DNA from 2 places in the Glutamicibacter sp. AOP5-A2-18 genome. Region 1 is predicted to be linked to the other one. Evidence: riboswitches for the same ligand, from Rfam matches in the RefSeq annotation. Region 1 holds a riboswitch; the other holds the start of a gene.
What was found. Region 1 has a riboswitch for S-adenosylmethionine ahead of ACT3RW_RS04300 (bifunctional o-acetylhomoserine/o-acetylserine sulfhydrylase). Riboswitches for the same ligand answer to the same signal wherever they lie in the genome.
Positions count from the first base shown of each region.

Region 1 (7,486 bases):
CCACCGGGCTGACCCGGCCGTGGAACGACCCATACGCCGATGCGCAGCGTGCCTTAGATACCCCAACTTCCACGGTGCTGGCCGTGATCGAGGAAGACAAAGTTGTTGCCACTGCGATGGTGGGCCACGACGGGCACCGTGGCTGGCTCTACTATGTGGCCGTTGATCCGCTCAAGCAGGGTACCGGGCTTGGCAGCACAATGGTTCAGGCCGCAACAAGCTGGCTAGTGGACCGTGGTGTGCCCAAGGTGCAGTTGATGGTGCGTAATGAAAACGCTGCCGTGCTCAATTTCTATGAGCGTCTGGGATTTGTGGACCAAAACGTTGTGGTTCTAGGCAAGCGTCTGGATGCCAGCACATAAAAAGAGGTAGGTGGGGACGCCATTGTCCCCGCCTACCTTTGAAAGATGTTGTTGTTACAGCACAACCGGACCGTTATCGGTTTCGAAGGTCACCGTCATGATTCCCGGGGTACCGTTGGGTGCCTCATAGTCCATGACTACTGGGCCCAGATTCACGTTTTCAGGTTGCCCCAACCATTCCAGCACACGATCACGCGAGCCGGCAATGGTGATCTCGCTGATCGCGCCGCTCGGTTCAAGTGCCTTGGAAGGATGCAGATCCTTAGCTTCTTCGTCCCAGGAAATCAGGTACGGGCACTGCGGGTCGGCGATCAAACCCTTAATGCCGATCTGCTGCCAGGTCAGCTCGCGACCATCGGGGAATTTGCGGTTGCCCGGAACCGACTTGCGGCCCAGCCGTTCTTCGGCGCTGGACAGATCGTCCACCGAAACGCACCAGCCCATCCAGCCGCCGCCGAGCTCAGAACGCGCTCGTACCGCTTGGCCAAAAGGAGCCTTGTCGCTGGCGGGGTGGTTGAGCACTTCAACCACTTCCAAATACTGACCATGCTTCAACGGGAAGATGACATTACGTGTTCCGAAGCGCGGATGCACGCCTCCCTTAACGAACTCCAAACCCAAGGCCTCGGAGATTCTCTGCGCGGTTGGCAGCAACCCATCTGGGCCGCAGGCATAACTTACGTGATCTAACCTCATCATGTGCCCATCATGACAACATGTGATGACAGTCTCTACTTAGGCAAGCCTAATTTTTAATCGGTGATCGAATTCTCTGCACCTAAATCGCGCCTGGCGCGAAATATGACCGATTGCTACCCATTTTGCGCTCTCACATTGCAAAAATCTTCGGTTTTCGGGCACACTGGAAGTAGGTCATGAGTCCCAGTAATAAGCCCCGGCTTACTGGGCGGCAACCCTCCAACCGCGGTGGGGTGCCCCGGGTGAAGACCTGGCCCTTAGGAGCAAAAAGCTGCTAAGGACAAGCGCGGGTAACCCTGGAAGTGCCTTCATGAGGATCTTTCTGTCGGTGTCTTCTCAGTGGTCTACCCCAAAAGTCACAGAACTATTTTTGGAGGAAACCATGAGCAATAACTGGTCATTTGAAACCCGTCAGATCCACTCCGGGCAGACCCCAGATCCAACCACCGGTGCCCGGGCACTACCGATCTTCCAGACCACTTCCTTTGTCTTCCCAAGCGCAGAAAGTGCTGCAGCCCGTTTTGCGCTGCAGGAACTGGAACCGATCTACACCCGCATCGGCAACCCCACCACCGACGCAGTAGAAACTCGCATCGCCGATCTAGAAGGCGGCGTGGGTGCGCTGTTGCTGTCCTCCGGACAGGCCGCGACCACCTTGGCCATCCTGAACCTCGCCGAGTCCGGCGATCACCTGGTGGCCAGCCCAAGTTTGTATGGCGGAACCCAGAATCTGCTTAAGCACACGCTTAAGCGCCTGGGCATCGAGGTCAGCTTTGTGGCCGACCCGGATAACCTGCAGGATTGGCGCGACGCGGTGCGCCCAAACACCAAGGCGTTCTTCGGCGAAACCATTTCCAACCCACGCCAAGACGTGCTGGACATCGAAGAAATCGCCAAGATCGCCCATGAAAATGGAGTGCCGCTGCTGGTGGATAACACCTTGGCCACTCCGTACCTGATCCGCCCGATCGAATTTGGGGCTGACATCGTCATCCACTCGGCCACCAAATTCCTGGGCGGTCACGGCAACGCGATCGCCGGGGTGATTGTGGACTCGGGCAACTTTGACTTTGCCAAGGACCCGCAGCGCTTCCCGGGCTTTAACACCCCGGACGAGTCCTACAACGGCCTGGTTTTTGCTCGCGATCTTGGCGTGAACGGCATCCTCGGCGCCAACCTGGCCTACATCCTCAAGACGCGAGTCCAGCTCTTGCGCGATTTGGGTTCAGCGCTGTCACCTTTTAACGCGTTCTTGATCGCCCAGGGGCTAGAAACCCTGTCCCTGCGCGTTGAGCGCCACGGTGAAAACGCGCGCGAAGTGGCCAACTGGCTCGAAGCCCGTGATGAAGTGCAGCAGGTCGCCTATGCGGGCCTAGCCTCCTCACCATGGTTTGAGCGCGCCAAGAAGTACAGCCAGCACGGCGCCGGATCGGTGCTCGCCTTTGAGCTTTCTGGCGGTGCGCCGGCAGGCCAAGCCTTTGTAAACGCCCTTGAGCTGCACTCCCATGTGGCCAACATCGGCGATGTGCGCTCGCTGGCCATCCACCCGGCGTCCACCACCCACGCTCAGCTCTCCGAGGCCGATCAGCTTGCCGCGGGCGTAAGCCCCGGCTTGGTGCGCTTGAGCGTCGGACTAGAAAATATCAAGGACATTTTGGCCGATCTCCAGTTGGGCTTTAACGCTGTGGCAGCCCTTGAGAATAAGGAATTGCAGGAAACGCTCTAGGTATGGCATCCATTGCAACCAACGAAGAAACACCGCTCGCCCACGGCCAAGACGGCATGACGCGCCGTAGCGCTGTGGGGGAGTACCACTTTGAGTTTGGCGGCTACCTGCCACAGGTAGAACTCGCCTACGAAACGTGGGGCAAGCTGAGCGCCGATGGCTCCAACGCCGTGCTGGTGATGCATGCTTTGACCGGCGACGCACATGTCGCCCAGGGGCATTCATCCCTACCCGGATGGTGGGACGGCTTTATCGGCCCCGGGGCCACGATCGACAGCACAAAGTACTTCGTTCTCGCCGTTAATATGGTCGGCGGTTGTAATGGATCCACCGGGCCGTCTTCGCCGGACGCACACGGTGTACCCTATGGGTCGCGTTTCCCCTTTGTCACCATCAAAGATTCGGTGCGCCTTGAAGCGCGCCTGGCCGCGCAGCTAGGAATTAGCTCCTGGCATGCGGTGATTGGTGGTTCCATGGGTGGGGCGCGAGCCTTGGAGTACGCCGTTGAATTCCCCGAGCAGGTCAAAAACCTGGTGGTGATGGCATCTAGTGCCCAAGCCACCGCGGAACAGATCGCCTTCGCTCAAGTGCAGACCCAGTCCATCAGGCTGGATGCGAACTTTGCTGGCGGAGACTACTACGCCAACGAGGCGCGCCCACATGCCGGGCTAGGCCTGGCTCGGCGTCTGGCGCACATCACGTACCGTTCGGAAGCTGAACTTGAAGCGCGCTTTGGTCGCACCGCACAACCTGGCGAGGCGCCCACGGGCAAACTCTCGGGGCCGCGCGGTCGCTACCAAGTTGAAAGCTACCTGGACCACCAAGCCACGAAGCTGGCCAACCGCTTTGATGCCAACAGCTACCTGCTGCTGACCGAAGCGCTGATGAGCCACGACGTGGCTCGCGGTCACGACTCGCTGTGCTCCGCCTTAGCGAGGCTGGAGAACGTGAACGTGCTGGTGGTCGCCGTGAGCTCGGACCGTCTGTACTTCCCGGAGCAATCGCACAAGCTAGCCGCGGCACTGCCAACACCGGTGCCGGTGCACTTTATCGATTCCCCGATCGGGCACGATGCTTTTTTGACCGACGCGCATCAGCTCGATGGTGTTCTGCGCACAACGGTTTTTAACCGCTAAAGAAGTCGGCCCATACAAGAGCCCATACAACAGTAGGGGCAGCCGCCACCAGTTTTCGGTGGATGCTGTCCCTACTATTTTGCTGTTTTCTAACCCCTACTGTGCGCAGTCGCCGGCGCCGAGGGAATCGTTCGGTTTAGCCACGGTAAATGGTGTGGCCGACGGACGCTTTGCGCTGATGCCATCACCCGAAGACTGGTGACGTAAACGACGCAGCACCCACGGGGCCAAGTGCTCGCGCGCCCAGTGTAGGTCCTCGAAGCGTGCCTCGCGCCAGGTGCGTAGATCCTGCACCGGCTCCACTTTGGTATCCAAGGTGTGCGGTACGTTGAGTGAATCCAGCGCCATGGCGGCGATTCGCTGATGCCCCAGAGGGGAGAAGTGCAGGCGGTCCGGTGCCCACATCTGCGGTTGGTGCAGTTCACGCAGGGCCCACATATCGCCCACGATCGCGTCGTAGCGAGCGGCGACGGCGCGCACATTCTCGTTGTAGATCGCGACCTTGCCGCGGATGCTTCCGAGCACCGGAGTATCGCGAATATCTGGACCGGTAACAAGGAGCACCGTCGCACCGGTGGCGCTGAGCTTGGAGACCGCGCCGTCAAGAATGTCCGCGATCTTATCCGGGTCACCGCCCGGGCGCAGTACGTCGTTGCCGCCTGCGCAGAGTGAAATCAAGTCCGGCTTCAGCTCGACGGCCGGGGCCAACTGCTCGGCAACAATTTGTCCGATCAGCCTGCCGCGGATCGCCAAGTTTGCGTAGGCGAAGTCCGGGACTGAGGTGCTCAGCTCCTGGGCTAGACGGTCCGCCCAGCCAAGATGCTGTCCTGCGTTTGAGGGATCTGGATCGCCGATCCCTTCGGTGAACGAATCGCCTAGGGCAACATAGCGGCGCCAAGGATGGAGCGTCTTTTCCGTGGAATTGCTGGTTTCGAAATCAAAATCTTTAGGCACAATTTATATTGTTACCGTATGGTAACGTTCCGTCAATCAGTCTCAGGGATGATCTGCAACACCGTGCCATTTATTCCTTGAGTGCGTCGCGGCGGGCCTGCTCGTACTCTTCCCCGGAGATGACTCCGCGGGTGCGAAGATCGGCAAGTTCGTTCAACTTTGCTTCCAGGGACTTCTTGGGGGCGAGCAAATTTGATTGTGCCAACCGAGTTGCCAAGTCTGCCTCGAGGGTTAGTGGATCCATTCCAGCGCTCTTGATCTTGCGGTAGTTGCGCACCTGGGAATAGATAATAAAGGCCATGACGGCCAAGAAGAGAACCACAAAAATACCGATCAGAACCGGCATTACGCCGAATGCGGTGTCAATAAATCCTGATCCGCTGGATGAAGAGTCTTCCATAAAACCGAAACTTGACGTGTCGGTTGTGTCGAGCTCGGGGAATTCGTCAATTACTTCGAAACGTTTCATGGAACCTAATTCTGGTTGGGCTGAATCTGCTCTACTGGCGAAGCGCTCACAGTGAGGCAATGAAATCTTTTGTACTAGTCAAATACGCGTTTTTGGTATGGCGGAGTGAATTTTGAAATGTTTATCGATCTGTAATTTCTTGCGCCTATCTGAATCCCTGATGCCCTTGAGGGTTTCTTTGGCACAGTGCGCATCCCTCTTGATGGAAGGTGGCCCGTTGGCGCAGAGAGTGCCGGGTGGGACGCTCAGTTCGCAAGAGCAAACAATCGTAAAAATATACTAATGAGTATCCACAGGTAGGCATTAACTAGTACAAAATGTCGGCTCTGAGTGGGAAAATTAAGCATGAGAAATCCAGAATTTGTAGAAGATTATGACGATGAACATCGTCTCCCGTTGCACCCTGCGGGCACCCGCAGGGAATCCCACCTGGACTCCGTCGTTGGTAAGCAGGTTGACCATCAGCTCTACAACGGACCGATGAAGAAGTTGGCTAATGAACTCTTTGATGCCGGGCCCGTGAACGGTCCCGGCGATGCGCTGGATCGGCTGGGCAAGGTGCAGCGACTGAAGAGCAGCCTTGATGCGCTGACCTCAACGCTACTAGCCGACTCGGTTGAGCAGGTCGGGACTAGCTTTGCCGAGGTGCTGGCTACCCAGTACGCTGCCTCGCCTGAAGAAGTTCGCGAAGCCCAGAGGAGTGCGGAATTCTATGGCGTTGATCCGAGCGATGACCAGGTCATAAACTCCAACTTCATTGCGGAAGCCGCAATTGTCCTGCGTGAAAGCCCTCGTAAAGTCAGCAAGCGAATGTTTACTGCTAAGGGGCTACGGCACGTCTGTAAGGACACTCTGATCGCACTGGCCGCGGGTGAAATTACCCGCAAAGCGGCCCAGCACATCATCAAGTTCGCTCAGGACCTTTCACCGGATCAGATCGCGACTATGGAACGTGTACTTTTGCCGGTGGCTAGAACGGCAAACGACGATGTTGTTTATCAGCGAGCTCGCCGTTATCACGACAGGATGAATCCAGAGGCAGCTGCGGAGCGACACAAGAAGTCAGAAGCTGCTCGCAAAGTCACGTGGTGGGAAGAAGAAAACGGCATGGGATGTCTAAAGCTCTACCACCGTGTCGACGTGATCGAGTCGATCACCCATTCGCTGCGCTGGGCTACTGATCAGATCAACGACCCGAAAGACGGGCGGACGCAAGATCAGATCCTGGCGGATGTATATGCCGATGCAATGATCAACGGATGGCCTGGCGCTCAGGGTACACCGCTGAAGCCTCGACTCTCTATCACCATTCCTGCCTTGGAGATGTTGGTGGATCCCACCAAAGCATTGGCTGATCTAGAAGGATACGGGCCCATTCCGGTCGGGCTCGCAGTGCAGTTGGCAAAAGATGCGCCATCATTCCAGAGGGTGCTCACCGATCCATGGACCGGCGCAGTGATCGATGTTGAGCGCAGGAATTACCGCCCCTCGCAGGCGATGAAGGACCTGCTTCGTCTCAGGGATGTGCATTGTTGCTTCCCAGGATGTCGGCGTAGTGCGGACCGATCCGAGATTGATCATATTGATGATTGGGCTCACGGTGGCAACACGAACCGGGAAAATACGCACCTGCTCTGTAAGCAGCATCAAATGTTCAAGCACGCACTGGGCTGGAAAGTCGTGGCCAGGCCCGACGGCACCAGATCATGGGTATCACCGCACGGAGTGAACACTATCGTCACTTCGGAAAGCGTCAATATTGCTAGCGGACGAGACCACCTCGATGATCATGGCTCCCAGCGACCGCACATAATCCCGTTACCACTTGTGGAAATGAATCCGGAGGTAGATCGGGTTCTGGGATATCCGATGAACACCGGACAACCGGCGACCCAGAGTAGCTGACTGGCCTACCCGCAGCACGGAATCTTGAGTGACAAAAATTTTCAGTCACTAAGCAACACCCAATACCTATAGCCTCAACCCGAACGACGGTCCTGAAGGTGACCGCCTTAGATCCTTCTTGCGCTATTTAGCCTCTTGGAATTCGGGGATGCCCGCCATCGACTCCAAATGAAAAATTTTTTCAGTCACTACATCTTGAGTCAACGATTCTAGAGCGTGTACTTACGTCACCCGG
Region 1 covers NZ_JBQSVW010000001.1:899,517-907,002, forward strand. Annotated here, with positions in the region: gene ACT3RW_RS04290 (GNAT family acetyltransferase) at 1-362, shown strand, start outside; gene ACT3RW_RS04295 (VOC family protein) at 417-1,061, opposite strand; SAM riboswitch class IV at 1,234-1,354, shown strand; gene ACT3RW_RS04300 (bifunctional o-acetylhomoserine/o-acetylserine sulfhydrylase) at 1,444-2,787, shown strand; gene metX (homoserine O-acetyltransferase MetX) at 2,790-3,923, shown strand; gene ACT3RW_RS04310 (SGNH/GDSL hydrolase family protein) at 4,020-4,877, opposite strand; gene ACT3RW_RS04315 (SHOCT domain-containing protein) at 4,948-5,346, opposite strand; gene ACT3RW_RS04320 (HNH endonuclease signature motif containing protein) at 5,692-7,251, shown strand.

Region 2 (7,486 bases), 2.7 Mb from region 1:
TCCTTTTGCCTCGCACGTAGACCACACAGAGCACGACACCATGATCCTGATAACCGAACAAGGCTTGGCTGACCTTCGTGGGCTGTCTCCGAAACAGCGCGCTCAGGTAGTCATCGATAACTGCGCCCACCCGGACTACCGCCCAATGCTGCAGGACTACTTCGATCGTGCCCGCAAGTACAGCTACGGCAAGCACACCCCGCACCTGTTGGGTGAGGCCTTGAGCTGGCACCAACGGTTCCAAGAAACCAGTGACATGCGCCCGGCCAGCTAGGTCTTACTTTCCCTGACGGACAAAGACCTCATGGGTTTGATTGTTGTACAGCCGATCCTTCTGTAGCTGCGACGTAGTTACCGAAGGATTGGCCGGATCCTGGATCTTGACTCCTGATGAATAGATCATGCCTAGCGGCGCATCAAAGTAGCTCAGCACCGTGAAGCCATTATTTGTTGAGAAGGATAGGGTCTGCGCGTCTTCGCCTTTTCTGGTGACATTTGGATAGTCGATAGTCAGACAGTCTTTTGTTGTGGACTTCCCCTTGCCGTCCAGCAGACACCAAGTCCCGTTGACCGTTGCAGTCTTCAACGTGCCATTTTGTGGGACTGCCAGATCCTGAATTGAACTGGCCGCTAACTTCTTACCGTTCCATTTCAGTGTTGCTTTGTTTTTTCCTGAGGCAGCCGCCGCGGCTTCCATCGGTAGCAGAGCTTGATCGATCACCACCAGCTGACCGTTGGCGTATTTTAGTGAGCTCGGTAGGGTGCGAGCGCCACCATTAACGTCACCCATTTGGAAGGGCTGGCCCAGCGGGGCGATGCCCTTGGCCGTGTTTTGGAACAGCTGGATATGGGTAGGCCAAGCAACACCACCCTTGTCGCAGTAAAAGGTCGCCGCCAGTTCTTTAACCCCATCACCGGTCAGGTCACCTGCCACCACTAACTTTTCAGAAACGAGCGATGGTGGGGTGGCGTTGGGATATTCGGAGTGCTCTTCCTTCAGGACACCGCCGACCAATTTCCCGGCCGGAAACTCGCACATTGACGGGATGCTGGCGCCCAGAACCATATTTGGTGTGAGGTCCTTGAGCGCTGTGGGAGACGGGGATGAACGGGGTGAAGAGGCAGAGGCTGAGGCGGACGAAGAAGTCGTCAGGGATGATGTGGAACTCTGGGCCGTTGATTCAGAAGCCGAGCAGCCCGTCAGCGACAAGGCTGCAATGACCGCGATAACTGTTGGGAATCTTTGATGCACTCTCAATGTCAGTCTCACCTTCAAATATTCAAACATGCAGAATGAATGGTTATTACCTAGAGCTCTGAAAAGCTCAGAGAGTTACGTGTTGAGTTGGCCGATAGGTCAATTCTTGGATACTGCCATCTAAAAGTCGCGAATCAATGAGTTCTAGATCGTAGTCTTCGCCGACATCCAGCACAGGGGAGTCTCCGTGAGCTCCGGTGAGTACCGGGAAAATGGTTATTTGAATAAAGTCCACCAGACCGGCGGCGAGCAGGGAGCGGTTCATCGCCAAGCTACCGTGAGATCGCAGGGGCAACGCTGAGGTGGCCTTTAATTGCCTGACCACCTCCACGGCATCGGCCCGCTCCAAGGTGGCCTGTGGCCACTTCAGTGGGTCGCTAAGCGTTGTGGAGATGACCGTGGCGGGTTGCTCATGCATGGCAACGCCCCAAGGATCTTCAACTTCAGGATTCTGTTCAATCTCCTGCCAAAACTGGGAGAACAAACGAAAAGTATTCGCCCCAAAAACCATGTGGCACTCCTGGCCGTAGAGCTCAAGGCGTCGAGCAAGTAGCTCCGGTCCTTGTTTGCCCCAGTATCCTCCCCAGTCGCCACCGGCACTGCCGAAACCATCAAGACTACTGAACACATCAAAGGTATAGGTGGCACTCATAATGAGCCTCCCGAGGCTGATCCGCTAGATGCCATCAGATTACGCTCAAGATTTGGGCAAATCTACGTTCTGGGTGCGCAATTGTCCGCGCGAAAGTACTTTGCCCGTAGCCGTATCGGTAATAACAACGTCCCAGAGCTGCTGAGTTTTGCTTTGGAAAAGGGCCTTGGCCTCGACCTGCACATGTGCTCCGGTGGAGGGGCGGAGGAAGTCGGTGGCGTTATGAACACCAACGGCAAACTGCTGGCGCTCGGCCACCGCGTAACTGGCTCCCACACTGCCAGCGCTTTCAACCATGGTGGCGTAAATGCCTCCGTGGACCACTCCCCAAGGTGTGTGGTGGTCTTCGTTCAGCTCCGCGTGCCCACGGACAAGTGTGGCTGAGACTTCATCAAAGATAAGACCGACACTATCGGTGAACCGGCTGGTCTTATCGGGGATTGGTTGGTTGGTGGAACTCATAGCTGACTCCAAAACATTTAGTTCTTATTAAGCTGTTCAAGCGCTTGGGCTCGTAGTACGTTCTTTTGCACTTTACCCGTTGAAGTACGCGGCAAATCCTGCGGGAAAACGATGGTGCGCGGAACTTTGTAGCCAGCAAGTTTCTGCTTGGCGAAATCGATCAGATCTTGCGCGCTCAAGGTGGAGTCGCTGGCTCGGATCACGTAGGCCACGGGACGTTCGCCCCACTTCTCATCGGCGATGCCAACAACGGCCAGATCCAGTACCTCGGGGTGGGAAGCCAAAGCTTGTTCCACTTCGATGGTTGAGATGTTTTCGCCACCGGAAATGATGATGTCTTTGGCCCTGTCGCGCACCTGAATGTAGCCGTCGGGATGCATGACGCCTAAGTCGCCGGTGTGGAACCATCCGCCGGCAAAGGCCTGTGCGGTTGCTTCTTCGTCTCGGTAATAGCCGATCATGACATTGTTACCGCGCAAGACGATTTCGCCCATAGTCTGGGCATCGGCAGGAACGTCGAACATGTTCTCATCAACAATGCGTGCCGACTCCGCGGTGATCATTCCGACGCCTTGGCGGGCTAGCTTGGCCACGCGTTCGGCCGGCTCTAGCTGATCCCATTCTTCTTGGTATTCGCAGACTGTGTAGGGGCCATACACTTCGGTCAGCCCATAGACGTGAACGACTTCGATGCCCAGTTTCTGCAACTTGGAAATGATGGCCGGGGACGGTGGAGCTCCAGCGGTGGTGATGCGCAGCGGAGCCTGAAGTTGGTGCGCCCGAGTCGAGTCGGCGATGATCGAGCAAACAGTCGGGGCACCGCACAGGTGAGTAGTTCCGAGGTTCTCGATGGCATCCCACACTGCATCTTCACGCACTCCACGCAGGCATAGATGGGTGCCACCAACTGCGGTCACTGCCCAAGGTGTACACCAGCCGTTACAGTGAAACATCGGTAGCGTCCAGAGGTATCGGGTCGCTGAGCTAAGGCCCTGATGGTGCGCTTCACCCAGAGAGTTTAGGTAGCTGCCGCGGTGCGAGTAGAGCACACCCTTGGGCTTTCCCGTGGTCCCCGAGGTGTAGTTCAAGGCGATGGCAGAGCACTCGTCCGCGATCGCATAGGGCAGTTTCTCGTCGCTGGTGGTAGACAGCAATTGCTCCAAGGTTCCATCAACTTCCACGTTCGGGCGTGGGGAGGTGAACTGGTCGTCGGTGATCTCAATCAGTGCCTGCAGGCCGGGGTTTTCGCCTCGCAGGGTTTTGGTGTTCTCCAATAATTCGGTATCGGCCAGGAGGAGCTTCGCTCCCGAATGGTCGATGATGTACTGCAGCTCGTGGGCGGAGAGTCGCGTGTTCAGAGCGATGAGCACACCCCCAGCTAGCGGCACGGCGTAGTGAGCCATCAACATCTCAGGAGTATTTGGTGCCAAGACCGCTACTCGGTCACCGGGTTCGATGCGCTCGGCTAGTACTTGAGCAAAACGGTGCACCCGAGTTTCGAATTCTTTGTAGGTATAACTACGAGTCCCATGAATGATGGCGGTCTTGCTGGGGTAGGCCTCGGCCGAGCGTTCAAGGAAACGCAACGGGGTTAGTTCTGAATGGTTGGCCTGAATTTCTACCATGGAGGCATCCTTCACTCATCATCTCTGGCAACGGCGGCAGGCAATGAATGGTGTGACGCATAACACTGCATCTTTTATCGTGGCATGAACCTGAACGCCAGAGAAAGGAACCCGGTTTCATTACGGTGGGCGGCCCCAGAAAAGCGTTGAAGTGGCCTTGGTGACCGAGCTGGGCAGGATGTCACCGATAAGCGGATTGCGTTATGGATCACACATCTTCTGAATAATTGACTGCCAGACACCTCGATGTAGGCCTATGCGTCGAATGAATCATTGAATATTGCGATTTACGAAGTGATTTGTTTGACGATACTTCGTCATGACCCATATCGTTTTAAACAGAATCAAGAGCATCAGCTATAAGCCCTGGCTTGCTGATCGGCAACCCTCTCTACGGTAGTGGGGTGCTCCAGGTGAGGATTCGGTTTCGCGCTAAATGGTGTTGAAACAAGTACCGCGCACTGCGTGAATGATCAGTGAGAAGTGGATTCGGGGACGCCGAACCGTTTGCTCGGGTCTCTTCAGCGCCGTGGGCAAGACCAGAAGGAATCGAGCCATGTCATTGAATCGTGAACTTGACCCGCTGACGCTCCGCAAGGTTTTCGCTCAGCACCCCTCAGGCATCGCAGCTCTTTGCGCCGAGATTGACGGTGTAAAAACCGGAATTATCGCTTCGTCGTTCACCGTTGGTGTTTCGTTGGAACCTGCGCTGGTGATGTTTGCAGTACAGAAAACTTCTAACACCTGGCCCAAATTACGCGAAGCTGGCCACATTGGCGTCTCAGTGCTCAGCGACCGCAATGGGGGAGTGTGCGCGCAGCTCGCCTCAAAGACCGGTGACCGCTTCCGTGGTGTAGACACTGCCGTCACTGATCGTGGCGCGCTGTTTATCGAGGAATCCACATTGTGGCTGGAGACTTCCATCTACAACGAAGTTGAAGCTGGAGATCACTGGGTCGTCTTCTTGGAAGTGCACGGGCACCACGCCTCCGAACATTCGCCACAGATCTTCCATGATTCACGATTTCATTCAATCCCAGTTCCTGAACTCGTCTAAAACTTCAGCTAGCTAGTTGCTCAAACGCTCCGGACGGAACACACGGTGTTCCACCCGGAGCGTTTTTGCGTGACGGCAGCATTTTGATGATGTGGTGAGTTATCCACGGGGACAAAAGATGCCTTGGGGCAAAGAAATGTGGACGACGTCGTTTTTGAGGGTCAAGTGAACCGCTTAACCTACGGTGACTAAGGGTTTTAGGAGAATCTCACTATCCACAGGGTTATCCACACGCTTGTGGGTGATGTGTGTAGAACTCTGTGCATATCGCTAATAACCCCGAATTCCGGGTGTTTTTGGCTGTTGATAACTCTGCGAAGGGTGCCGCAAGCTTCAACAAAATATTTTTCTGTCCACAGCTGTGTAAACACAAACACCCAAGTCAAAACATATTACCGAATGGTAATAGTTATTAATCCACAGGGTTCTCCCCAGTTAGTGAACAGGGCAGTCCACAAGTCAGGCCATGTTATGCACAGGCGCTGTGGATAACGAGGTTTACGTGAGCAAATAACGGTCTTAGTGTTGACTTTGGGACAGAAATATCCACAGACGCTTTTTCAGTTGTCGGTATCGACTGACATGATGGAGCGTTGCCATCTGGCAAGGAAGTTTTTCCCAGCGGTTCAATAGGGATGGAAGTGGCTGTAATGAGTGCTGAGCCGGTTTACGAGGCACGGGAATCCGACGCGGGGCGCAAGCCGCCACAGGACATCGAGGCGGAAATGTCCGTGCTCGGTGGCATGATGCTCTCCAAGGACGCCATTGCAGACGTAGTTGAAGCACTGCGTGGCACCGATTTCTATCGTCCCGCTCACGAATCCATTTACGAAGCAATCATCGATCTTTATGGTCGAGGAGAACCAGCCGATGCGGTGACCGTTGCTGACTTACTGACCAAACGTGGAGAGATCTCACGTATTGGTGGAGCCGCATATCTGCACAACCTCATCCAGCAAGTCCCAACCGCTGCGAACGCTGGATACTACGCAGAAATCGTACGAGAACGCGCAGTACTTCGTCGTTTGGTGGACGCCGGTACCCGCATTGTTCAGATGGGTTACTCGCCAGACGGTGAAGTTGATGCCATCGTCAACGAAGCTCAGGCTGAGGTCTACAAGGTTGCCGAAAACCGCAGCAGTGAAGACTACGTACGCCTTTCGGACATTATCGAAGGCACCGTTGACGAAATCGAAAACGCAGCCAACGCAGGCGACGGCATCACCGGCGTACCTACCGGTTTCTACGAATTTGATGAGCTGACCCAGGGCCTCAAGGGTGGTCAGATGATCATCATCGCGGCCCGTCCCGCCGTCGGTAAGTCGACCTTCGCACTGGACTTCGCACGCTCTGCAGCCATCAAGAACAATATGGCTACCGTCTTCTTCTCCTTGGAAATGGGCCGCAACGAGATCGCGATGCGCCTGCTTTCGGCAGAAGCCTCCATCCAGCTTCAGGACCTGCGAAAGGGTTCGGTGGAAGACTCGCAGTGGACCAAGATTGCAACCACCATGGGTCGCTTGAACGAAGCTCCACTATTCATCGATGATTCGCCGAATATGTCCATGATGGAAATCCGTGCCAAGTGCCGTCGACTCAAGCAGCGCAACGAGCTGCGTATGATTGTTCTTGACTACCTGCAGCTGATGAGCTCGGGTAAGCGCGTTGAATCCCGTCAGCAGGAAGTCTCGGAGTTCTCGCGTAACCTGAAGTTGCTGGCCAAAGAACTCGACGTTCCACTGATTGCACTGTCTCAGCTGAACCGTGGTTCCGAACAGCGAACCGACAAGAAGCCAATGATTTCCGATCTTCGTGAATCGGGCTCGATTGAGCAGGACGCCGACATGGTTATCTTGCTGCATCGTGATGATGTTTACGACAAGGAAAACCGTCCGGGTGAAGCTGACGTGATCATCGCTAAGCACCGTGCGGGTCCAACTAAGACCATCACCGTAGCCTTCCAGGGTCACTACTCACGCTTTAATAACATGTCCTCAGAGGGCTAGTTCCAGCCAGATTCGATTTGCTGGCTATAGTGAGTTCCATGATTGCTTCTTTGCAGGCTCTGCTGTGGGGTACGGTGGCCGGCTCGGCACTTTTGCTGGGTTCCGGTGCGGCCTGGTGGTTCAAGATCCCAAAAGTTTGGGTCTGCGCGATCATGGCTTTCGGCGCCGGAGTATTGGTTAGTGCGCTGAGTTTTGAGTTGGTGTTAGAAGCCTTCGAAACCGGTGGCCTGCTAGCTACCATCGCTGGCGTGCTGGTAGGTGCCGGACTATATTTCTTAGCCAATCGATTACTGGATTGGCGTACGAAAAAGCGTCAAGTGAAGTCAGGTAAAGGCAGCCAAGGGGAATCGTCAGGCACCGCCCTGGCCGTTGGTGCACTGATTGACGGTATCCCGGAGTCGGTGGCCCTGGGCCTAACTGTGGTTA
Region 2 covers NZ_JBQSVW010000001.1:3,550,267-3,557,752, reverse strand. Annotated here, with positions in the region: gene ACT3RW_RS17025 (acetyl-CoA hydrolase/transferase family protein) at 1-274, shown strand, start outside; gene ACT3RW_RS17020 (hypothetical protein) at 278-1,039, opposite strand; gene ACT3RW_RS17015 (hypothetical protein) at 1,083-1,247, shown strand; gene ACT3RW_RS17010 (dihydrofolate reductase family protein) at 1,326-1,910, opposite strand; gene ACT3RW_RS17005 (PaaI family thioesterase) at 1,956-2,372, opposite strand; gene ACT3RW_RS17000 (AMP-binding protein) at 2,390-3,997, opposite strand; SAM riboswitch class IV at 4,340-4,457, shown strand; gene ACT3RW_RS16995 (flavin reductase family protein) at 4,554-5,054, shown strand; gene dnaB (replicative DNA helicase) at 5,705-7,060, shown strand; gene ACT3RW_RS16985 (ZIP family metal transporter) at 7,099-7,486, shown strand, end outside.
Region 2: it holds a riboswitch for S-adenosylmethionine, as region 1 does, so the genes downstream of both, ACT3RW_RS16995 (flavin reductase family protein) here and ACT3RW_RS04300 (bifunctional o-acetylhomoserine/o-acetylserine sulfhydrylase) in region 1, are expected to answer to the same signal.